3 regions of the Rhizobium sp. AN80A genome follow, and region 2 is predicted to be linked to each of the others. Evidence: predicted binding sites of a transcription regulator. Region 2 holds the regulator's gene; each other region holds the start of a gene.
The links. The regulator PhoB, encoded in region 2, activates phosphate uptake and scavenging genes when phosphate is short. The targets are predictions, from matches to a motif close to TGTCATNNANCTGTCAT.

Region 1: a site for PhoB is predicted at 2,539-2,555, ahead of P3R82_RS17435 (DUF47 family protein). Genes of this name have one in related genera too.
Region 3: a site for PhoB is predicted at 2,292-2,308, ahead of ppk2 (polyphosphate kinase 2). Genes of this name have one in related genera too.

Annotation. Positions count from the first base shown of each region.
Region 1 is NZ_JASJPX010000003.1:1,198,622-1,206,505, reverse strand. Features, by position in the region: gene P3R82_RS17455 (hypothetical protein) at 30-212, shown strand; tRNA gene P3R82_RS17450 (tRNA-Asn) at 354-428, opposite strand; gene P3R82_RS17445 (hypothetical protein) at 537-830, shown strand; gene P3R82_RS17440 (inorganic phosphate transporter) at 841-1,845, opposite strand; gene P3R82_RS17435 (DUF47 family protein) at 1,845-2,486, opposite strand; gene P3R82_RS17430 (BA14K family protein) at 2,694-3,146, shown strand; tRNA gene P3R82_RS17425 (tRNA-Cys) at 3,283-3,356, opposite strand; gene P3R82_RS17420 (hypothetical protein) at 3,536-3,679, opposite strand; gene P3R82_RS17415 (protein-L-isoaspartate O-methyltransferase) at 4,078-4,740, shown strand; gene P3R82_RS17410 (DUF2497 domain-containing protein) at 4,963-5,913, shown strand; gene P3R82_RS17405 (valine--tRNA ligase) at 6,034-7,884, shown strand, end outside.
Region 2 is NZ_JASJPX010000003.1:2,383,884-2,391,767, reverse strand. Features, by position in the region: gene P3R82_RS23475 (IS5 family transposase) at 1-518, shown strand, start outside; partial or broken gene pstC (phosphate ABC transporter permease subunit PstC) at 540-1,784, shown strand; gene pstA (phosphate ABC transporter permease PstA) at 1,781-3,103, shown strand; gene pstB (phosphate ABC transporter ATP-binding protein PstB) at 3,118-3,933, shown strand; gene phoU (phosphate signaling complex protein PhoU) at 3,977-4,690, shown strand; gene phoB (phosphate regulon transcriptional regulator PhoB) at 4,727-5,410, shown strand; gene P3R82_RS23445 (GcrA family cell cycle regulator) at 5,492-6,037, opposite strand; gene P3R82_RS23440 (aspartate aminotransferase family protein) at 6,465-7,661, shown strand; gene argF (ornithine carbamoyltransferase) at 7,682-7,884, shown strand, end outside.
Region 3 is NZ_JASJPX010000003.1:3,312,383-3,320,266, reverse strand. Features, by position in the region: gene P3R82_RS27970 (sugar-binding transcriptional regulator) at 1-685, shown strand, start outside; gene P3R82_RS27965 (chlorophyllide reductase) at 650-1,063, opposite strand; gene P3R82_RS27960 (DUF2975 domain-containing protein) at 1,185-1,763, shown strand; gene P3R82_RS27955 (helix-turn-helix transcriptional regulator) at 1,776-2,006, shown strand; gene ppk2 (polyphosphate kinase 2) at 2,432-3,349, shown strand; gene P3R82_RS27945 (bifunctional helix-turn-helix domain-containing protein/methylated-DNA--[protein]-cysteine S-methyltransferase) at 3,551-4,423, opposite strand; gene P3R82_RS27940 (DUF2244 domain-containing protein) at 4,504-5,016, opposite strand; gene nth (endonuclease III) at 5,039-5,821, shown strand; gene P3R82_RS27930 (sulfate transporter family protein) at 5,882-6,595, opposite strand; gene P3R82_RS27925 (MurR/RpiR family transcriptional regulator) at 6,816-7,670, shown strand; partial or broken gene P3R82_RS27920 (FGGY-family carbohydrate kinase) at 7,724-7,884, opposite strand, start outside.

The DNA.
Region 1 (7,884 bases), 1.2 Mb from region 2:
GTCCAAGACAGTTTTGAGGAGAGGTCCACATGAAGCGAATTTCAACCATCCTGGCCGCCGTCACGCTGATCGGCCTTTCGGCGCTCACGGCGGGATGCACCAGCGTTCCGACCTCGTCCGGGTCGGCATCCGGCTATGTGCAGGGCGATTCCATGAACCGTGCCTGCTCCGATGGCTTCAGGCCCAGCGACGGGCGTTCCTGCAGCTACTGATATCGCCCTCTTGCACTTTGTCCCGGCGGCTCGACCATCCGCTGGGATGAGGCGCCGGCGTTGGCGCCGGGTGTGAGGTGTATCGTCTTGATTTCGGAAAAGAAAAAGGCCTGCATTTTTCAATGCAGACCTTTTGGAAACTGGCTCCCCGGGCCGGATTCGAACCGGCGACCTGTCGATTAACAGTCGAATGCTCTACCGCTGAGCTACCAGGGATCACCGCTCGCCGCGGTGTGAGTGGGCTAATACAAATGCTTGCTCGATTTGCCAAGCGGTTTTTTCAAAAAAATGACATCTCCTTGCAATCATTCAGGTTATCCCCACATGGTGGTGATGACCGAGAGCCCGAAAAACAACGCCAAACGCTTTGGTATCGATCACGTCACCGGCCACATCGTCATGGGGTCGACCCGCATTCCGTTGCCGAAGTCGCGCATATCGCGGCTTTTGATCGGCGGACTTCTGGTTTTGGGCGGATGTCTGGGCTTTCTTCCGATCCTCGGCTTCTGGATGATTCCGCTCGGCGTGCTGGTGCTGTCGCACGATCTGCATGTCGCGCGGCGCATGAGACGACGCTTTTCGGTGTGGTGGCAGAGGAGGCGGAATTCCGCCTCCTGATATCATCGCTTCAGGCGAAGATGCCGGCGATCCAGTAGAAGGCGGCCGCGATCAGCGCGGCGGCCGGCAGCGTCACCACCCACGCGACGACGATGTTGCCCGCAAGGCCCCAGCGCACGGCCGACACACGCCGCGCCGCGCCGACGCCGATGATCGCGCCGGTGATCGTATGCGTCGTCGAGACCGGGATGCCGAGCCAGGTGGCGCCGAACAGCGTCAGCGCGCCGCCGGTTTCCGCGCAGAATCCCTGCATCGGGTTCAGCCGGGTAATTTTCGATCCCATCGTGTGAACGATGCGCCAGCCGCCGAACAGCGTGCCCAGCGCCATGGCCGACTGGCAGGAAAGCACCACCCACAACGGCACGTAAAAGCTGCCGCCGAGATAGCCCTGCGAATAGAGCAGGATGGCGATGATGCCCATGGTCTTCTGCGCGTCGTTGCCGCCATGCCCGAGGGAGTAGAGCGACGCCGAGACGAACTGCATGACGCGGAAGGTACGGTCGACCGCGAAAGGTGTCTGCCGCACGAAGACCCAGGAGACGACCAGAACGAGAAACAGCGCCAGCAGGAAGCCGATCATCGGCGACATCACGATCGCGCCTGCCGTCTTCAGCAGGCCGCTCCAGACGATCGAGCTGAAGCCGACCTTGGCGAGCCCCGCGCCGACCAGCCCGCCGACCAGAGCGTGCGAGGAACTCGACGGGATGCCGAACACCCAGGTGACGATGTTCCAGATGATCGCCCCCATCAGCGCCGCGAAGATCACCATGGGCGAGACGATGCCGGGATCGATGATGCCCGTCCCGAGCGTCTCTGCGACATGCAGCCCGAAGAACAGAAAGGCGATGAAATTGAAGAAGGCGGCCCAGGCAACGGCGAACTGCGGCCTCAGCACGCGCGTCGACACGATCGTGGCGATCGAGTTGGCGGCGTCGTGCAGGCCGTTCAGGAAGTCGAAGAACAGCGCGACCGCGATCAGCCCGGCAAGCAGCGGAAAGGCGAGGGTGGCGTCCATCAGACGTTCTCGATCACGATGCCGCTGATCTCGTTGGCAACGTCCTCGAAGCGGTCGACGACCTTCTCGAGCTCGCCATAGATCTCGCTGCCGATGATATAGGCCATCGGGTTCGATTCCCGGTGACGAAGCACGAGCGCTTTCAGGCCTCGGTCGTGGAGTTCGTCGGATCTCTCCTCAACGCGGGTGACTTCCTCGGCGATGGCGCTCAGCCGCGTTGCATTGGCGTTGATGCGCTCGAGCAGGGGGATGGCTTCGGCGACGAGACCCGCCGCTTCGACGATGGCTTCGCCCATTTCCTGCATGATCGGATCGAACTCTTTCTGCTCGAACAGCCGGATCGTCTTCACCGTCTTGTGCATCATGTCGATCGCGTCATCCATGGACTGGATGAGATCCTTGATGTCGACACGGTCGAACGGCGTGATGAAGCTGCGCCGCACGGCGAGCATCACCTCGCGGGTGATATTGTCGGCCTCGTCCTCGAGCGTGACGATGCGCTCGCAGTGCCGTTCGGTGTCGTTGCCCTTGAGCAATTCGTTCAGCGCTTCGGCCGCCCCCACGATGGTGCGCGAATGCTGGGCGAAAAGGTCGAAGAAACGATCTTCGCGCGGCAGAAGTTTTCGAAACCAGCTGAGCATGCCATCCATCCCATGTGAACTGTTTATGCGTTGCTCATAAAATAGCGCAACCTGCAATAAAAGTGTCACAATCGACCCGTGGCGATTCTTTTGCGGTTTTCCCCGACGCAGGAACGCTGCTGCGATCGACGGAACACCGAGCGCGCGAATGCGTTTATCCTTCAAGCGTTTGAGACGCGAGTCGCATTAACAGTTCGAAGGTGTACGATGAGAAAGCTTGCAATCATGATCGTGGCGCTGACCACCGCAATCAGTGGAGTAGGGCCTGCATTCGCCGAGAACTGGGGCGACTCGCGTTCCGTTCAAAGCCGCGGAACGTTTGGCGATTCCGGGGTACGCAACAGCCATATGGGCAATCGTTGCGCATACTACCGGTGCGGATACAGATATAGCGACCGTGGTCGTGATTATTATCGACGCGACTACAATCGCTACGACGACAGATACTATCGCCGTCATAACAACAACGCTGGCGCCATTATCGGTGGTCTGGCGGCGGGCGCCTTGATCGGCGGAATTATCGCCTCGCAGCCCCGCGCTCCCCGCTATGTCGGCAACGACCATGTCAGCTATTGCTACAACCGATATCGCTCGTATCGCGCGTCGGACAATACCTACCAGCCAAACTATGGCCCACGCCGTCAATGTGTTGGCCCCTGATCGAGCCAAGGCTGGTATCGGAATGACATGAACCTGATCGCCCGAGACGGCGGTCAGGTTTTTTGATGCATGCAGCACAGGCCGCGCCACTGCGAGCGCCGCACATGCTGATATCATCATGTATTCGGTGAAATTTTGGAGGCCTCGCCCGGAATTGAACCGGGGTACAAGGATTTGCAGTCCTCTGCGTCACCACTCCGCCACGAGGCCTCACGACGCTTACATTTAAAAGCGTGGGCGGCATTTAGAATGAATAGAAAACAAGCGCAAGGGGGTTGTTCAAAAACCTGAGGGATTTCAGGCGTCAAAATTCACCATGGGACTTTGCCCGTCGAAAACCGTCCGAAGAACAGCGCCAAACCCCATCTATGGGCCACACTCTGCATCGATCAGTTGGCGCGCTGCAGCGAGACCAGCGGTGACACTCCATAGGTCGCCACACCAGGAACGCTTGCGCGCACAAGCGGTATCATCACGACGATCGCCAATAGTCCCCCGATGAAGAGGCCACCCAAAAGAGCTGATTTCGCCATGATACCCCGCTGGCCTGGTTCCTATGCGTTGAAGTCATCGCTAATAAAGCTGACGAGCACCTGAACGTCCTGGTTGCGGGAACCTATGTTTAAATCTCAGCCTGTCTCTTTTCCCCACAATCCGCAGCACATGAGCGCGATCAACACGGCGACGATGAGCAGGTCGAATAGCGTCAAATATTCAGCTATGGCTGACATGATCTTCTCCTCCTATTCCTCCGGTTGCAATATTATCACAATCTCATGAATGTTTCCACGGATTGTTCCTGGTCATGAGATGCAACCGGCGGCGCGATCCGAATTCTTGCCGCCGTCGCTCAGTAAGCCTTGAAAGCCGGTTCCCCTGCGATTAAGACACGGATCAGCTAGAAGCGCTTTTCAATGGGCGAGAGGACACTATGAATTTCGAGACGGCACGCGCCAACATGGTCGACAACCAGATCCGCACCACGGATGTCACCTCGCACTCCGTGCAGGTCGCTTTCCTTGCCGTGCCGCGTGAGGCTTTCGTCCCGGAAAAGTCCAAGGCGATCTCCTACATCGACGCCGACGTCGAGATCTGTCCGGCGGCATCGGGCAAGCCGGCGCGTTTCCTCATGCAGCCGTCGCCGCTCGCCAAGCTGCTGCAACTCGCCGCCGTGACCAAGGATGACGTCGTTCTCGATGTCGGCTGCGGCACCGGTTATGTCTCCGCGCTCTTCTCCAAGCTCGCCGGCTCCGTCGTGGCGCTTGAAGAGGACGAGGCGCTGGCCGCCGAGGCAACGGCAAACCTTGCCGATTACGCCAATGTGTCCGTGGTCAAGGGATCGCTCGAAGCCGGCAGCGCCAAGGGCGCGCCCTACGATCTGATCTTCGTCAACGGCGCGGTGGAAGAAGTTCCCGCGGCGCTCTTCGCGCAGCTGCGCGAAGGCGGTCGCCTTGTCGCCATCAAGGGATATGGCGGTTCGGCGCGGGCGACGGTGTTCGTGAGCGAGCGCGGCGCGGTCTCCGAAAACGTCTTCTTCAACGCCTCCGTCAAGCCGCTGCCTGGCTTCGCCAAGGCACGCGAATTCGTGTTCTAAGCGACACGCGACGTGGGTTGTCGATGATGCGGGCGCCACTGGCGCCCGTTTCCGTTTCAGGCCGGCCTTCGAAGGAACCGTTGACCTTTCAGAAAACTGTGCAAAGCGGCAGTCATTTGATTCGCGATGATTTTTTTCCCCGATCGGCTATCCTACAGTCCGGGTGATTCGGATGCCGACACCTCGCAATCCGATCGTTGTTCGGGAATAACGGGGATAGATATGGCTCAGCCAAGCGTAGCGCGTGAACCGTCCATGGAAGAAATCCTGGCGTCGATCCGCCAGATCATCGAAAGCAATGAGCCGGGCGCGGGCAGGGCACTCTCCGCATCGCTGCCGCCTGTTTATGGTGATGATGAAGACGATCACGGCTCCGACATTCATCTGACGGTCGATCAGGCCTATGCCGGCGTGGAATTCCCCGATCCCGCGCCGCAGCAGGCCGATCCGCGTTTCGTCGCCGCCAATTCCGCAGGCTCGGCGCCCGCTCAGGAAGCACCGCGCGCCGCCATGTCGCTGGCCGATGTCGCGGCTCGCGTTCGTGCCGCCTCCGAGCGCAACACCCTGCAGCCGCCGCGCGAACCGCCTCTCGAATTCCGCCAGCAGCTGGCCCCGGCGCCCGTTGCGCCAACCGCCTTGGCATCGAGCCCCGTCGCATCGGCGCCCGTGATGGACGCTCAGCCGCAGCAGCAGGCCGTTGAAGAGCCGGTGATGCACCAGGTCGCTCCGGCGCCGCAACCTGAGCCCGTGCTGGCCGAAGAGCCTGCCGCGATGCCGTTCGAAATGCCGTCACAGTCGCAGCCCGTGGAAGCCGAAGCCGTTCAGCCCGCCCAGGCGCCGGTTCAGGAACAGGTCGCCATCGCGCCGCCCATGTCCGCAGCACCCATCGCGGCACAGCCGGTTGCCGCGCCGCTGTCGGATCGCCTTCTGCCGAGCCTTATCGAGGAGACCCAGCAGTCGCTGCTGTCGCAGGATGCCGGCCTGCAGATCGCCCGCTCCTTCGAGGAACTGGCTGCAGCCATTGACGGCGCCGAGCGTCGCTCGCTGGATGAGATCGCCGAAGACATGCTGCGCCCGATGCTGCGCGACTGGCTCGACGACAACCTGCCGACGCTGGTCGAGCGCCTCGTGCGCGAAGAGATCGAGCGCGTGGCGCGCGGCCCGCGCCGCTGACCGGATTCCGCGACCCTTTCAAAGAGCCGCTCCGGTCTCCGGGGCGGCTTTTTTATTGACTTGCTGGCGGGCATCCTATTTACAACCCGCATCCAGAAAACCTCCAGATTTGGTCCAAAAATGCTCGAAAAGACCTACGATTCCGCAGCCGTTGAACCGAAGATCGCCGCGAAATGGGACGAGGCGGACGCTTTCCGCGCGGGCGCCAACGCCAAGCCGGGCGCCGACAGCTTCACCATCGTGATCCCGCCGCCGAACGTGACGGGTTCGCTGCACATGGGCCACGCGCTGAACAATACGCTGCAGGACATCATGGTCCGCTTCGAGCGCATGCGCGGCAAGGACGTGCTGTGGCAGCCGGGCATGGACCATGCCGGCATCGCCACGCAGATGGTCGTCGAACGCAAGCTGATGGAGCAGCAGCTTCCGGGCCGCCGCGACATGGGCCGCGAAGCCTTCATCGACAAGGTCTGGGAGTGGAAGAACGAGTCGGGCGGCCTGATCTTCAACCAGCTGAAGCGCCTCGGCGCCTCCTGTGACTGGTCGCGCGAGCGCTTCACCATGGACGAAGGCCTGTCCGAGGCCGTCCTCGAAGTCTTCGTCAGCCTCTACAAGGAAGGCCTGATCTACAAGGACAAGCGCCTGGTCAACTGGGACCCCAAGCTCCTGACCGCGATTTCGGACCTCGAGGTCGAGCAGCATGAAGTCAAGGGCAACCTCTGGCACCTGCGCTACCCGCTGGAAAAGGGCGTCGCCTACCAGCACCCGATCGCCTTCGACGAAGACGGCAAGCCGACGGAATTCGAAACGCGCGACTATCTGGTCGTTGCCACCACGCGTCCGGAAACGATGCTTGGCGACACCGGCGTTGCCGTCAATCCCGATGACGAGCGCTACAAGGGCATCGTCGGCAAGCATGTCGTCCTGCCGATCGTCGGCCGCCGTATCCCGATCGTCGCTGACGCCTACGCCGACCCGACCACGGGCACCGGCGCCGTCAAGCTGACGCCTGCCCACGATTTCAACGACTTCGACGTCGGCAAGCGCGCCGGCCTGCGCGCGATCAACATCATGAATGTCGATGGCACGATCACCATCAAGGAGAACGAGGACTTCCTCGAAGGTCTCGACAATCCGGCGGCCCTTCACGGCGCCTGGGATCGCCTCGAGGGTCAGGATCGCTTCACCGCCCGCAAGATAATCGTGGAGATCTTCGAAGAGGCCGGCCTGCTCGACCAGATCGAGCCGCACAAGCACATGGTTCCGCATGGCGACCGTGGCGGCGTTCCGATCGAGCCGCGTCTCACCGAGCAGTGGTACGTCGATGCCCACACGCTGGCGCAGCCGGCGATCGCCTCGGTTCGCGAGGGCCGCACCAACTTCGTTCCGAAAAACTGGGACAAGACCTATTATGAGTGGATGGACAACATCCAACCCTGGTGCATCTCGCGCCAGCTCTGGTGGGGTCACCAGATCCCCGCCTGGTATGGTCCCGATGGCCAGGTCTTCGTCGAAAAGACCGAAGAGGAGGCCCTGCAGGCCGCCATCCAGCACTACATCGCCCATGAAGGCCCGTGGAAGGCCTGGGTCGAGGAAAAGCTCGAGAATTTTAAGCCGGGCGAGATCCTGATACGCGACGAAGACGTGCTCGACACCTGGTTCTCGTCGGCGCTCTGGCCGTTCTCGACGCTCGGCTGGCCTGAGCAGACGCCGGAACTTGCGCGCTACTATCCGACCAACGTTCTGGTCACCGGCTTCGACATCATCTTCTTCTGGGTCGCCCGCATGATGATGATGGGGCTGCACTTCATGAAGGACGAGGATGGCGTTCCGGTCGAACCGTTCAACACCGTCTACGTTCACGCGCTGGTTCGCGACAAGAACGGCCAGAAGATGTCGAAGTCGAAGGGCAACGTCATCGATCCGCTGGAACTGATCGACGAGTACGGCGCCGACGCGCTGCGTTTCACG
Region 2 (7,884 bases):
AGGGCCGGGAAGCCTCGCCGTCTGCGGGCGTGATCGACAGCCAAAGCGTGAAGACCACGGAAAGTGGTGGAATTTCAGGCTATGACGCAGGCAAGAAGATCAAGGGACGCAAACGGCATATCGTCGTCGATACGCTCGGATTGATGGTCGGCCTCAAGGTTCACAGCGCCGAGATACAGGATCGCGACGGCGCGCCTGCCGTCCTCAAAACCATTCTCAAGCGTTGGCCGTGGCTGAGACATATCTTCGCCGACGGTGGTTATGCCGGACCGAAGCTGAGGGGCGCCCTGCAAAAGATCGCAAAGTTCACCCTCCAGGTCGTCAAGCGCACCGATAAGGCAAAAGGCTTCGAGGTTCTGCCGCGTCGCTGGGTCGTGGAGCGCACCTTCGCGTGGCTTGGTAGATGCCGAAGATTGGCCAAGGATTGGGAAAAATCCGTCGCATCAGCCGAGGCCTGGATCACCATCGCTCACATCCGGGTACTGACACGACGCTTGGCAAGGTACCGATATCATTGAAGGCTTTTCGAGTCAGACTCTGAAGACGTCAAGGCCCTGCCGGCCGCCCAGCAGAACCTGAACTACGGCATGGTCAACGCCATCGCCCGCGGTCTGCCGCTGCTCGCGCAGGAAGACGTGGCTGCCGGCGTCGGCGATCCCGCCGGCCTGCAGGCCAAGCTCGCCGCCAAGGGCGTTCCGCTCGCCGGCGTGCCGCAGCCTTACATGATCGAAGGCGCGCAGACGCTGAACGCCGAGAGCGGTGTGAGCCGCCTGATCATGACGCTGGTCGTTCTGGTGATTGCCGTCGCCGGCGGCGCCTATGCGCTGCGCGAAGTCGCCCCGCGTTTCCGTGCCCGTAACCGCGTCGAGCGCGTTATGCTCTGGGGCCTGTTGCTTGCGTCCTCCATCGCCATCCTGACCACGGTTGGCATCGTCATGTCGATGCTGACGGAAGCGGCCGCCTTCTTCTCCGAGGTTCCGGCCGCCGAGTTCTTCTTCGGCACGGTCTGGGATCCGCGCTTCGCCGGCGCCGGCAGTTCGTCCTTCGGTCAGTTTGGCCTCATCCCGCTGTTGCTCGGCACGCTCTACATCGGTTTCGTCGCCATGCTCGTCGCCGTTCCGGTCGGCCTGTTCGCGGCCATCTACATGGCGGAATACGCGGCTCCCAAGGTTCGCGGTATCGCCAAGCCGCTGCTCGAAGTCCTGGCCGGTATCCCGACCATCGTCTACGGCTTCTTCGCCCTCGTCACCGTCGGCCCGTTCCTGCGCGACCTCTCGTCCCAGGTGAACGGTCTCCTGACCGGCGATTACAGCAACTTCATCCAGGCGCAGAGCGTACTGACGGCCGGCATCGTCATGGGCATCATGCTGATCCCATACGTCTCCTCGCTGTCGGATGACATCATCACCGCCGTACCGCGCGCCCTGCGTGACGGTTCGCTCGGTCTCGGCGCCACGCGCTCGGAAACGATCAAGAAGGTCGTTCTCCCCGCCGCTCTACCTGGCATCGTCGGCGCGCTGCTGATGACCGCCTCGCGCGCCATCGGCGAAACCATGATCGTCGTGCTTGCGGCCGGCGTCGCCGCCCGCATCCAGATCAACCCCTTCGAGCCGATGACGACGGTGACGGTCAAGATCGTCAACCAGCTGACGGGTGACCTCGAGTTCACCTCGCCGCAGACGCTGGTTGCCTTCGCGCTTGGCATCACGCTGTTCTTCATCACGCTTTGCCTTAACATCTACGCGCTCTTCATCGTGCGCAAATACCGGGAGCAGTACGAATGACGGACGTTGTTTCCTCCTCGCAGGGCGTCGTCGTCTCCAAGGCGCCGGCCCGCCGCGACATCGGCATCAAGCGTCGCTACGCCGCCGAGCGCCGGTTCCAGGCTTATGGCATCGCCGCCATCTCCTTCGGTCTGATCTTCCTCGCCATCCTGATCACGACGGTTGTCCGTCAGGGCTACACGGCATTCCAGCAGACCGCGATCACGCTCCCCATCGAGTTCTCCGAAAAGGTTCTCGATCCCAACAACAAGCGCGCCACGGACCCCTCGGTGCTGATCACCGGCAACTATCCGGTGCTGATCCGCGACGCCATGGTCAAGACATTGGGCATCAACGCCCAGAGCCGTCCGGAAACGCGTGACGCCACCGCGATGATCTCCAAGGGCGCGCCGATCGTGCTCCGCGACATGGTCGTCGCCGACCCGTCGCTCATCGGCAAGACGGTCAACGTCACGCTGCTCGCCGACGCCAACGTCGACTCGGCCAACAAGGGCCAGATCGATCTGACGGTCGACGAGAAGAACCGCAAGGTCAACGATCGCCAGGTCGGCTGGATGCAACAGCTTACCGCCAGCGGCGCGCTGACCAAGCAATTCAACACCGGCCTCTTCGTCAACGGCAACTCCAGCCGCCCTGAGGCCGCTGGTCTCGGCGTCGCCCTGATCGGGTCGCTCTACCTGATGCTGATCGTTCTCGCCTTGTCGCTGCCGATCGGCGTCGCTGCCTCGATCTATCTCGAGGAGTTCGCGCCGAAGAACAAGCTGACCGACCTGATCGAGGTCAACATCAACAACCTCGCGGCGGTGCCCTCCATCGTCTACGGTCTGCTCGGTCTCGCCGTCTTCATCAACTTCGCTGGGCTCCCGCGCTCCGCGTCGCTGGTCGGCGGTCTGGTGCTGACGCTGATGACGCTGCCGACCATCATCATCGCCACCCGCGCGGCGTTGCGCGCCGTGCCGCCGTCGATCCGCGCCGCGGCGCTGGGCCTCGGCGCCTCGAAGATGCAGATGGTGTTCCACCATGTCCTGCCGCTGGCAATGCCTGGCATCCTGACCGGCACCATCATCGGTCTGGCGCACGCGCTCGGCGAAACCGCACCGCTGCTCCTGATCGGCATGGTCGCCTTCGTCGCCAATGCGCCGACCACCCCGATGGATCCTTCCACGGCTCTGCCGGTGCAGGTCTACATGTGGGCAAACGAAGCCGAACGCGCCTTTGTCGAGCGCACGTCCGGCGCCATCATCGTCCTGCTCCTGTTCCTGATCGTCATGAACCTCGGAGCCATCCTCTTGCGTCGTCGCTTTGAGCGCCGCTGGTAAACGGAGTAAACATCATGAACATGTTGACGGAAGCAGCAGTTGAGAAGGCGCTAGACCAGAAGATGAATACCATTCCGTATAAAATGATCGGCCAAGACGTCTCGGTTTACTACGGCGACAAGCGCGCGCTTTTCGACGTGAAGCTGAACATCCGCGAAAACACCGTGACGGCTCTCATCGGTCCGTCGGGCTGCGGCAAGTCCACTTTCCTGCGCAGCCTGAACCGCATGAACGACACGATCGACAACTGCCGCGTCACCGGCAAGATCACGCTCGATGGCGATGATATCTACGATCCGGATATCGACGTCGTCGAACTGCGCGCCCGCGTCGGCATGGTGTTCCAGAAGCCGAACCCCTTCCCGAAGTCGATCTACGAGAACGTCGCCTACGGCCCGCGCATCCATGGTCTCGCCAAGACGAAGGCCGACATGGACGTCATCGTCGAGCAGAGCCTGCAGCGCGCCGGCCTGTGGAACGAAGTCAAGGACCGCGTGCATGAAGGCGGCACCGGCCTCTCGGGCGGTCAGCAGCAGCGTCTGTGCATCGCCCGCGCGATCGCCGTCAGCCCCGAAGTCATCCTCATGGACGAGCCCTGCTCGGCGCTCGACCCGATCGCGACCGCCAAGGTCGAGGAACTCATCCACGAGCTGCGTGAAGCCTACACGATCGTCATCGTCACGCACTCCATGCAGCAGGCGGCCCGCGTCTCGCAGCGCACCGCCATGTTCCACCTCGGTAACCTTGTCGAGGAGAACGACACCGACAAGATGTTCACCAACCCGGACGATCCGCGCACCCAGGATTACATCATGGGCCGCTTCGGCTGATCTCCGAAACCGGTAAACCTCAGGACATTCAAGGATAAGCCCCATGGCATCGACACATATCTATTCCGCTTATGACGATGATCTCAAGTTCCTGACCCGCCGTATTTCGGAGATGGGCGGCCTTGCCGAGCAGATGGTCTCGGACGCTGTCCGGGCGCTGGTCAACGGTGACATCTCGCTCGCCCAGAAGGTCATTTCCGACGACGTGATCCTGGACAACGCCGAACGTGAAGTCGGCGAAAAGGCCATCATCACGATCGCCCGCCGTCAGCCGATGGCCGCCGACCTTCGCGAGATCATGGGTTCGATCCGCATCGCCGCCGACCTCGAGCGCGTCGGCGACCTCGGCAAGAACACCGCCAAGCGTGTCATCGCGGTCCAGAGCACCGGCGTTCCGCGCAAGCTCGCCCGCGGCCTCGAGCACCTCGCCGAACTGGCGCTCGTCCAGCTCAAGGAAGTGCTTGACGTCTACACCAGCCGCGTCGCCGACAAGGCGAAGTCGATCCGCGAGCGCGACGAGGAAATCGACGCGATGTACACCTCGCTGTTCCGCGAGATGCTGACCTACATGATGGAAGATCCGCGCAACATCACCAGCTGCACGCATCTCCTGTTCTGCGCCAAGAACATCGAGCGTATCGGCGACCACGCCACCAACATCGCTGAAACCATCTACTACATGGCAACCGGCGCCCAGCCGGAAGGCGAGCGTCCGAAGGACGATACGGCTAACACCGTCGGCGCGGTCACGGAATAAGCGTGACGGACCCGCGCCACCAGGAGACCGAGACGAATGATCCCAAGAGTAGCAGTCGTTGAAGACGAAGAAGCACTGAGCGTGCTTCTTCGCTATAACCTTGAGGCCGAAGGCTTTGAAGTCGATACCATCCTTCGCGGTGACGAGGCCGAGATCCGGCTGCAGGAGCGCACGCCCGACCTTTTGATCCTCGACTGGATGCTGCCTGGCGTATCCGGCATCGAACTGTGCCGTCGCTTGCGGATGCGCCCGGAGACGGAGCGCCTGCCGATCATCATGCTGACCGCCCGTGGCGAGGAAAGCGAACGTGTTCGCGGCCTTTCGACCGGCGCCGACGACTACGTCGTCAAGCCGTTCTCGACACCTGAGCTCGTTGCCCGCGTCAAGGCGATGCTGCGTCGCGCCAAGCCGGAAGTTCTGTCCTCGCTGCTGAAGTGCGGCGATATCGAACTCGATCGCGAAACCCACCGCGTCCACCGCAAGAGCCGCGAAGTCCGCCTCGGACCGACCGAATTCCGCCTGCTGGAATTCCTGATGTCGTCGCCGGGCCGCGTCTTCTCGCGCTCGCAGCTGCTCGATGGCGTCTGGGGCCACGACATCTATGTCGACGAACGCACCGTCGACGTGCATGTCGGCCGCCTGCGCAAGGCGCTCAACTTCTCGAACATGCAGGATGTCATCCGCACCGTTCGCGGCGCCGGCTATTCCATGGAAGCGTAAGCGCTTCCAGTTCTCACGATCCAACGAAAAACGGGCCCCGCGAGGGCCCGTTTTCTTGTGTTCCTTATCCGGCTTTCCGGGTCATGCGACCCGGTTGGCTGCCTTGCGGCGCTCGTTGACCGGCTGGTAGGCCATGCGCTGGTGATAGGTGCAGTAGGGCGACGTATCCGGGGACTCGCAGCCGCAGAAGTGGAAATCATCGGTCAGCGGATCGCCGACCGGCCACTTGCACGTGCGCTCGGTCAGTTCCGTGAGACCGAGGCGGCGTGAAATCGGAACGACCACGTTGGCGGACGGACGGAAGCGAACTTCCTCGATCGCATCGATGTCCATCTCTTCCTTGAGCATCGCCGAACCCTGTGGGCGGGCGACGGCACGGGCGGGCGAGATGCGCGCGGAATTGAAGTTGCTGGCGGGGCGTGGCGTGGATGCCGCCGGGCGCTTCGGCGCTCTCGTCGCCGTCGTTGCGCCGCCGGCCTTGGCGCGGCCCGGAAGGTTCAGGCGGTGGACCTTGCCGATGACGGCGTTGCGGCTTACACCGCCAAGTTGTGCCGCAATCTGGCTGGCGCTCAGGCCCTCGGCCCAAAGCTTCTTCAGTCTTTCAACGCGCTCGTCTGTCCAGTTCATGCCCTGTCTCCGCCTTATTAGCGTTGGTGTAGGCAGAATCCTTCACCCATGGCACGGACGTGTCCGGACCAAGAAACGCTTGCTCGATTTTGGTGACTAGTTCCGCCGCATGCAGTCTAGTAATTGAGTTTTAACCTAGAGTGAGGGCGACTCCGTGACAAGAGTCGGTTGAATCGCGGCGAATCGATTTCTCGGTTTTCCCCAACTTGCTGGATGGTAGAGTCATTTCTGCAACATTAGCTGTTGATAGCTCGCCGGCGCCCCGATGCTTGCTTGACGCATGCGGCAAAAGCTCAGTTTTGTTGACATCGCACTGCGAAAAGACAATAGTGCCCCTCGCCGCCGAAAGGCGGCATTTTTCATTTCCGGGCACCCGCTTTTAGCCGGAGTCCGGGCCAGTGTTGAGCGAATGACAGGAGATCGCGCCATGGCTGAAGCCGCGCCGCTTTATGATACCTACTCTCGTGCCCCGCTGCGGTTCGAGCGAGGAGAGGGCGTGTGGCTGATCACCGAAACCGGCGAGCGATATCTCGATTTCGGCGCGGGCGTTGCCGTGACCTCCGTCGGCCATAGCCACCCGCACGTCGTCGGCGCGCTGAAGGAGCAGGCCGACAAGGTCTGGCATCTGTCCAACATTTACGAGATCGCGGGCCAGGAGCGTTTCGCCAAGCGGCTGACGGATGCAACCTTCGCGGATAAGGTGTTCTTCACCAATTCGGGCGCCGAGGCACTGGAATGCGCGATCAAGACCGCGCGCCGCTACCAGTATTCGAAGGGCCATCCCGAGCGTTTCCACATCATCACCTTCGAGGGCGCCTTCCACGGCCGCACGCTGGCGACCATCGCCGCCGGCGGCCAGGAGAAGTATCTCGAGGGCTTCGGCCCCAAGACGCCCGGTTTCGACCAGGTGCCCTTCGGCGATATCGAAGCCGTTCGCGCCGCCATCACCGATGCCACGGCCGGCATCCTGATCGAGCCGGTGCAGGGCGAGGGCGGTATCCGCCCGGCGACCACCGAGTTCATGAAGGCGCTGCGCCAGCTCTGCGACGAAAAGGGCCTGCTTCTGATCCTCGACGAGGTTCAAACCGGCGTCGGCCGCACCGGAAAGCTCTTCGCGCATGAATGGTCCGGCGTGACGCCCGATCTCATGGCCGTCGCCAAGGGCATCGGCGGCGGTTTCCCGCTCGGCGCCTGCCTTGCGACGGCGGAAGCCGCATCGGGCATGAAGGCTGGCACGCACGGGTCGACCTATGGCGGCAACCCGCTCGCCATGGCCGTCGGCAACGCGGTGCTCGACGTGGTCCTCGAAGAGGGCTTCCTGCAGCACGTCAACGACGTCGCGCTGGTCTTCCGTCAGGGGCTTGCATCGCTGAAGGATCGTTTCCCCGATGTGATCGAGGATATCCGCGGCGAAGGCCTGATGCTCGGCGTCAAGGCGGCCGTTCCGTCGGCCGAGCTCCTGCAGGCCATCCGTGCTTCGAACCTGCTAGCCATTCCGGCCGGCGACAATGTCATCCGTTTGCTGCCCCCGCTCGTCGTCACGGCCGACGAAGCCCGCGAAGGCCTTGCGCGTCTCGAGCGTGCCGCCGAGAGCGTGCGCGCCAAGGCGAAGAAGACGGCTTGAATGATTGATGACCCGGCCGGATGGCGGGCGTAACAGGTATAGACAGATGGCTTCCCCCGAAACACTTCCTCGATCTCTCCGCGGTAACGTCTTCCGACCTCAGGGTCATCATGGACGATGCCAAGACCCGCAAGCAGGCCTTCAAGGCCGGCAAGGGCGACAAGCCGCTTGCAGGCAAGATGCTGGCGATGATCTTCGAAAAGCCCTCGACCCGCACGCGCGT
Region 3 (7,884 bases), 930 kb from region 2:
ACTGGCGCTCGGCCAGTTTCTCTCCGAAGCCATTCCCGACAACTACACGATCGGCGTCGGCTGGGGCCGCACCATGACAGCCTCGCTGTCGAGCTTCCGCCCGCCGCGCCGCGACAATTGCAAGGTCGTCTCCCTGCTCGGCGGCATCGTCGCCGTCCATCAGACCAACCCGATCGATTACACCTGGCGGCTCGCAAGCCAGCTCGGCGCTGAGTGCTACATGTTCCTCGCGCCGCTTCTGGTCGATTCCACCGAGACCAAGCGCAACCTCATCGAGAAGTGCGGCCTCGACACCATCTACCGGCTCGCCGAAACGCTCGATCTCGCCATCGTCAGCTGCGGCGATATCGGCCCGCATTCGACCTCTCTGTCGGAGGGATGGATCTCCAAGGGCGAGTTGCAGGAGCTGATCGATGCCGGCTGCGTCTGCGATACCATGTTCAATTTCCTCGACAAGGACGGCAACACGGTCGATCATTCGATCAACAGCCGGGTGATGTCGGTCGATCTCGATACGCTAAAGAAGGCCAAGCACATCGTGCTCTCCTCCGGCGGCGCCCACCGGGCGGTCGCGATCAGCGCCACCATCAAGCGCATCGGCTGCAACACCCTGATCACCGACGAGAGCGCCGCCCGCGCCCTGATCGAGCTATGGGATCAAACGGCTGGCGCCGCTCCCGGTTAGGCTGAAGCCGCCGAACAATTGCGCCGCCGATTTCCGACGGCATCCGGCCCGCACTAACATGTCACGAACGACGAGCGGCGTTGCGGCAATCTGGTTTCCCTGCACACCTGCGGGCGCAGTAGCAATGGCTCGACGAACTTCCTCAGTCGTCAACGTGAGAGGCCGCTGACACGGCGCGCCTCCGAGGTCGACAACAACTCCCGCAGCCTCGCCGACACCGCTCAGATAAGCGGTGAGCACCTGTTGCGCCGTCCGGTTGGTTGGCGCCTGATCCAACATCCGGGTGACTTGCGCGACCGATATGGCGCCAGCGTTCGTCGATTGCTCGGCATGGGCGGGAACGAGCACGAGGCACGACGCAAGTGTGGTGATCGTCATTGGAATGGGTCGAAACATCGATATGTGACCTCCTAGGTGCATAAATAACTTCTATACAAAAATTTATTATTGTAAAACAGAAATTATTTTTTATGATGCAATCATTCAAAGGAGCTCTCGAATGATCACATCCGGCATAAGCGCGACGCGACGCGATAACTCACGCACAAACCAGCTTTATCGTGTTCGCCGTTTAAGCGGGGTGATGGCAACGGCCAGTGCTGTGGTGGCCGTCCTGCTCGGGACCGCGATGCTACTCTATTGGTGCCTGACCCCTGCCGATATGTTGTTTCGCCATGCCGGCCTCCTCGCTCCTCCGCCGGCATACATCGGGCTTTCCGCGCGGCTCGCCGCATTCGCGATTGCGATGATCCCGCTCGGCGCGCTGATTGTTGGCCTGCTGAGCGCCCGACGCTGCTTCGGTTGCTTCGCGGCTGGGCGCATCGTCTCCAGCGATGCCGCACGACACCTCCGCGGCTTCGCGCTCGGCGTCGGCGCGTCGGCTCTGCTCAAGCCCGTGGCCGGGGCAGGCCTGGGCCTGCTGCTTGGCACGCTCTCCCCGAGTCACGCGCGCAGTCTGGTTCTGAACATCGGTTCGGACACGCTGCTGTCACTGCTGTTTGCAGCGATGGTCGCGGTGATCGCGGGAGTGTTGGTCGAAGCGGCCGAGATCGCCGCCGAGAACGACCAGTTCGTCTGAGGAGAACCGGTCATGCCCATTCAAGTCCGGCTCGGCGTCATGCTCGCCGAGCGCAACGTCAAGTCAAAGGATCTCGCCGAGTATGTTGGGATCACCGAGGCGAACCTTTCGCTTCTCAAGAAAGGCCACGTGAAAGGTGTCCGTTTCGAAACGCTGGAGAGAATCTGCGACTTCTTCGACTGCCAGCCTGGCGACCTGCTCCGCTATGAACGCGCCGAACCCAAGGCCGGAGACGCTCCGTGAGCTGGGCACCGGTTCGCGGCACCCGGCCCCTTCATCTCGGACGTTCGCCTCGAGATCCGCCACGATAGCGAGGATGTCGCCGACGTCATCGTCAATTTCGATCCGTCCAGCCTCTGCCAGAGCATCCTCGGCGTCTGGCTCACGTGCGCCGCATTCGCAGCAAGCATAGCGACGACCACGTCAAGGAGGAGGCCAACCGCCCCGAGGCACTAAGCTGATCCGAAGGGCCGACAGCACGCTCACCTGCCGACCTCTTTCCGCACGCATCTCCGCGTCCGGCCGAAGCGTCATATATCCTTCATGAGACGCTGCTTACTTGGCGCCATGAGTGGCCTTGCCGTGCGTGCTTTCATGATATCGTCATGCGGCGCAGAGCTAGGCAGCTCCGCAAGCGTCCGAAGCGACAAATCTGAACAGGGATCGAGATGACCACCATGAGAGGCACGCCTTCAACCGACTGGCTCGAGGCCGAACTGGCCGATACGCTGGATGAAGATTACGAGCTCGAGCTCTCCGAGCCGGCGCTGTCCGAGGAAATCCGCAAGATCTACCGCAAGGCGCACCCGCCATCGATGCCGCGCATCGAGTATTTCCGGTCGCTGATCGCCCTTCAGTCCGAGCTGATCCGCCTGCAGGACTGGGTCACCTACCACAAGGAAAAGGTGGTCGTGATCTTCGAAGGTCGCGATTCCGCCGGCAAGGGCGGCGTCATCAAGCGCATCACCCAGCGCCTCAACCCGCGCGTCGCCCGCGTCGTGGCGCTTCCCGCGCCGTCCGACCGCGAAAAGTCGCAATGGTATTTCCAGCGCTACGTGCCGCATCTGCCCGCCGGCGGCGAAATCGTGCTCTTCGACCGCTCCTGGTACAACCGCTCCGGCGTCGAGCGCGTCATGGGTTTCGCCGACGAGGAACAGGTCGAGCAGTTCTTCAACGACGTGCCCGAATTCGAGCGCATGCTGGTCCGTTCCGGCATCCGCCTCGTCAAATACTGGTTCTCGATCACCGACGAAGAGCAGCAACTGCGCTTCCTCGTGCGCATCCACGATCCGCTGAAGCAGTGGAAGCTCTCACCGATGGACCTGGAATCCCGCGTCCGCTGGGAAGCCTACACCAAGGCCAAGGAAGAAACCTTCGCCCGCACCAACATCCCGGAAGCCCCGTGGCACATCGTCGAGGGCAACGACAAGAAGCGCGCGCGCCTGAACTGCATCGACCATCTGCTGTCACAGTTCCCCTACGAGGACGTACCGCACGAGGAGATCGCCCTGCCCGAGCGCGTCTTCAACCCGGACTACGAGCGCAAGGTCCTGCCGCCGGAGTTGTACGTTCCGTCGAAGTATTGATTGGAAGCGTCGGCGGGTGAGGCCCCCTCATCCGCCTGCCGGCACCTTCTCCCCGTCGGGGAGAAGAGACTCGGGGCCCGCCGCTCGCGCCAACCTCCCCTTCTCCCCAGCGGGGAGAAGGTGGCCCGAAGGTTTCAGGTGCAACAAAGTTGCACCGGGGATGAGGGGCTGCACCCACAACCCCATCCATCCCAACCACACTCAAGCGTGCGCCGACTCCCACCCCAGCATCGCCCGCTTGCGCGTCAGCCCCCAGTGATAACCCGTCAGCGCGCCGCTCTTGCCGAGCGCCCGGTGACACGGCACCACGAAGGAGATCGGGTTGGCGCCCACGGCCGCCCCCACCGCCCGCATCGCCGTCGGACGGCCGATGTCGCTGGCGATGTCGCTATAGGTCACCGCCTTGCCGAAAGGGATCTTCAACAGGCTCTCCCAGACCTGCACCTGGAAATCGGTGCCGATCAGCACGACCCGCAGCGGCTGGTCCGAGGTCCAGCGGCCGGGCTGGAAGATGCGCGAGGCGTAAGGAGCCGTCGCGTCGCGGTCCTCGACGTAATCGGCGTTCGGCCAGCGGCAGGTCATGTCCTCGAGACACGCGGTTTCGTCGCCGATATCGGCGAAGGCAAGGCCGGCGAGGCCGCGGTCGGTGATCATCACAAGCGCGATGCCGAAGGGCGAGGGATGGAAGCCGTAGCGGATCGTCAGTCCGCCGCCCCGCGCCTTCCATTCGCCCGGAGACATTGCCTCGTGCGTGACGAAGAGATCGTGCAGCCGCCCGGGGCCTGACAGACCGACCTCGAAGGAGGTCTCCAGCAAGGGCAGCTCCTCCTTGCGCAGCAGCCGCTTGGCATGATCGAGCGTCACCGCCTGCAGGAAGGCCTTGGGCGAAAGGCCGGCCCAGCGGGTGAAGGTCTTTTGCAGTTGCGTCGGCGATTGATTGAGACGCATGGCGATCGCTTCCAGCGACGGCTGCTCACGGTAATCCTCGGTGATCAGCTCGATCACCTGGCGGACGGTCTCGTAGTCGGGACCATCGGGCGTGATGTCTTGGTTCAGCTTGGCTACCATGTTCATGATCTTTCTCCTTGTCACAAGGAGATAGTCAAGCGGAATGGCTGAGGCCACCCGATTCTTGCGCCTGAATCAGATGATCGTCAGATACGCTGCTTGACCGTCGCCAGCGCCCGCCTGAAGGCCTTGGCGAAGCTTTCGCGATCGTCGGGATTGAGAAAGCCGCCGATATCGGTCGCCCGTCCCTCGCCGGAAATATGCATCGACAGGATGCCGATCTCCTCGTCGCGGCGCACGGAAAAGCGCGTCCAGAACGGATTGAAATGATGCTCGACCATACGCCCCGACGGCGCGACCTTGCGCACCGCGATATCGGTGCGCGACACGGTCACCATTTCGCGCGCCCTCGCCGCGCGGTAGTTCAGCCGGAAGGCGCCGTAGAGCAGCAGGAAATCGAGACCGAAGAAGAAGCCGATCGGCCAGGCGCCGGTAACGATGAAGAGCAGGCCGTAAAACAGGAAAAAGCCGCCCGTCAGCAGCAGAACCACTCTGAACCCCGTTCGGCCGAGCGACCGGTGGGGAAAGAGCTCGGCTGAAAATACCGGCTGGTCCAGAACCGCCTGCTGATCAGCGCTGTCGGCGTTGCTTTCCATCATGGCTGGCGAGTATAGATTGTCCATGTCCAGTCCGAAACTCAAATCCTCCGCCACGTCGTCGCAGCCCGAAAAAATCGTCGTTCGCCGCAAGAAGAAGGCGACCGTCCGCTCCGTTTATAGCGAGGCCGAGCGCGAGGAGATGTTCCGCCGCTTCTCCGTGCAGCGGCCGGAGCCCAGGGGCGAGCTGGAACACAGCAATCCCTTCACGCTCGTCGTCGCGGTCGCGCTCTCGGCGCAGGCGACCGATGCCGGCGTCAACAAGGCAACGCGCGCGCTCTTCAAGGTCGCCGACACGCCCCAGAAGATGCTCGATCTCGGCGAGGAGAAGGTGCGCGATTACATCAAGACGATCGGCCTCTATCGCAACAAGGCGAAGAACGTGATCGCCCTGTCGCGGATGCTGGTCGATGTCTTCGGCGGCGTGGTGCCTCAGACGCGCGACGAGCTGGTGATGCTCCCGGGCGTCGGCCGCAAGACCGCCAACGTCGTGCTCTCCATGGCCTTCGGCCAGGCCACCATGGCCGTCGACACGCATATCTTCCGCATCGCCAACCGCATCAAGCTGGCGCCGGGCAAGACGCCCGACGAGGTGGAAGAACGGCTGATGAAGGTGGTGCCCAAGCGCTACCTCTACCACGCCCACCATTGGCTGATCCTGCACGGCCGCTACACCTGCAAGGCTCGCCGCGCCGAATGCGAGCACTGCGTCATCGCCGATCTCTGTCGCTCGCCCGAAAAGAGCTGCGACATCCCGGCGCCACTGGTCGAGCTACCGCCGCAGGTGATCGGCGAGGCCGTCGAATAGGGCTTTGCTCTATCGCATGTCGGTGCCGCAAAACCGCTGCACGCTTTTGCGCGACATGCTTTAGACCCGAACGCCGAGCTGCTTGCGCGACAGCAGCTTGTGCAGGTGCACCATCATGCCCGCGGCAAACAGCGGCGTCAGCAGGTTGACGATCGGGATGGCCAGGAAAGCGGCGATGACGAGGCCGGCGAGAAACACCGTCGGCGCATGTTCCTGGCGAAACAGCCGCGCCTCGGCCGGTGACCTGAAGCGCATGGCGGCGAACTCGAAGAATTCCCGGCCGAGCAGGTAGCCGTTGACCATGAAGAAGGCGACGAGATTGACGCCGGGGATGAACAGCAGGAACAGCGCCACGACATTGCCGGCGACGACGACGCCGAGGAACTTGATCGAGCTCAGCATGGCCGGGCCGAGCGGCATGGCGGTGCCTGGCACGTCGTCAGGATAATCGCGCTTCTCCACAACCTCGGCGACATCGTCGAGAAACAGGCCGGCGATCAGCGCCGTCACCGGCGAGAGCAGGAGCGCAAGCCCCAGCGCCAGCCCGATCCCCGCCATGATGGCGAGGACGAAGCCCAGCCAGCCGGCCCAATCGGGCATGGCAGGAAAGAAGCTGGCGAGCCAGGGAAACACGAAAGCCATGAAGGCGCTGCGCAGCGCCAGCCACAGGCCGATCAGCGCGAGCACGGTGAGCCCGAGCACTTTCCAGAACACCGACCGCGTTTGCGCGGCGAAAAGATTGGTGATGGAAAGGCGAGCCGCTTCGAGAATCATTGTGACGTCTCCGGTTGTGGCGATGATGTAGGAATCTGATCTTTGAACGGCAAGGCTGAAATTATTTCGCTAAATCGACGGAATTGTTGTTCAAAAGCCTTTCATAATATATATTTAAATCAGCATCTAAGATTACTTGCAGGGCGCTGCGAATATTTACGTGCGCAGGGATTTGTTTCAAGCTGACAGGAAACACCACCCAAAAATCGGGACGGCTACCGTGGAAGACTTTGTCCAGAAGCTCCGCCAATACGCGAAATCCGGCACGCCCGCCGAACGTCGCATCGCGAAATATTTCACCGAACACTTGAGCGATCTTCCGTTCGAAACCGCCGCCTCCGTGGCCGACCGGCTGGATCTGAGCCCGATGACCGTCGGCCGTTTCCTGCGGGCGCTTGGCTATCAGGGGCTCGACAGCGTCAAGGTCCAGATCCGCGACGTCGGCGGCGTTTCGGCCACGCAGATGCAGGCGTCGATGTCGGAACTGCAGGTCGATGCAGCCGACGGAAAGCCGCTCGCCGTGCTCGTCGCCGAGCAGATCCAGGCGCTCCACCACATCTATCATCTCACCGGACAACAGCACTGGAGCGACGCGGTGGCGATGATCCGCGCGGCAAGCGAGGTGTTCATCGCCACCCATGTCTCGCAGGCGAGCTTCGCCACGCATTTCAGCCAGCGCCTGACGCAGGCGCGCGACGGCGTGCACGCGCTCGACGGCAGCGGCAACCGTTTTGCCGAACTCTTCGCGCGCGTCAGCGGCGAAGGGGCGCTGCTTGTGATCATCGACAGCCAGCGCTTCAAGAAGGCCCGCCTCCTGGCGCGCATCGCCCGGCGCTACGGATACAAGGTCGTTCTGATCAGCGCCCAGAGCGCCAACTGGGTGCTCGATCAGGCCAATCTCATCCTGCCGCTCCCCCCGACCCGGCCGGGAGAACAGGACAACCTGCCGCCGGTGATCGCGCTTCTCGATTGCCTGTCCTCGGCGGTTGTCAGCGCCGTCGGCGAAGAGGCCGTCGCCCGTGCCGGACGCATGACAGAATTCAGCGTCATGCTCGGCGAGGATCCGAACCGGTAGGCGACAAGCAGCCTCAACGGAGGCTTCGCCGGATCAGCTTTTCAAGAACAGAGTTATTCCATCGCCTCGAGCTCGGCGCGATGGCGGTACATCGCGAGCAGCCGGCGATAGTCGCGATCGTAAAGCGCGCGCTTGCTCTCGTCGGGCATGTGCACGTCGCCGCCGGCATACATGGCCGAACCCGCCGCGGCGAGATCTTCATGCAGACCACAGG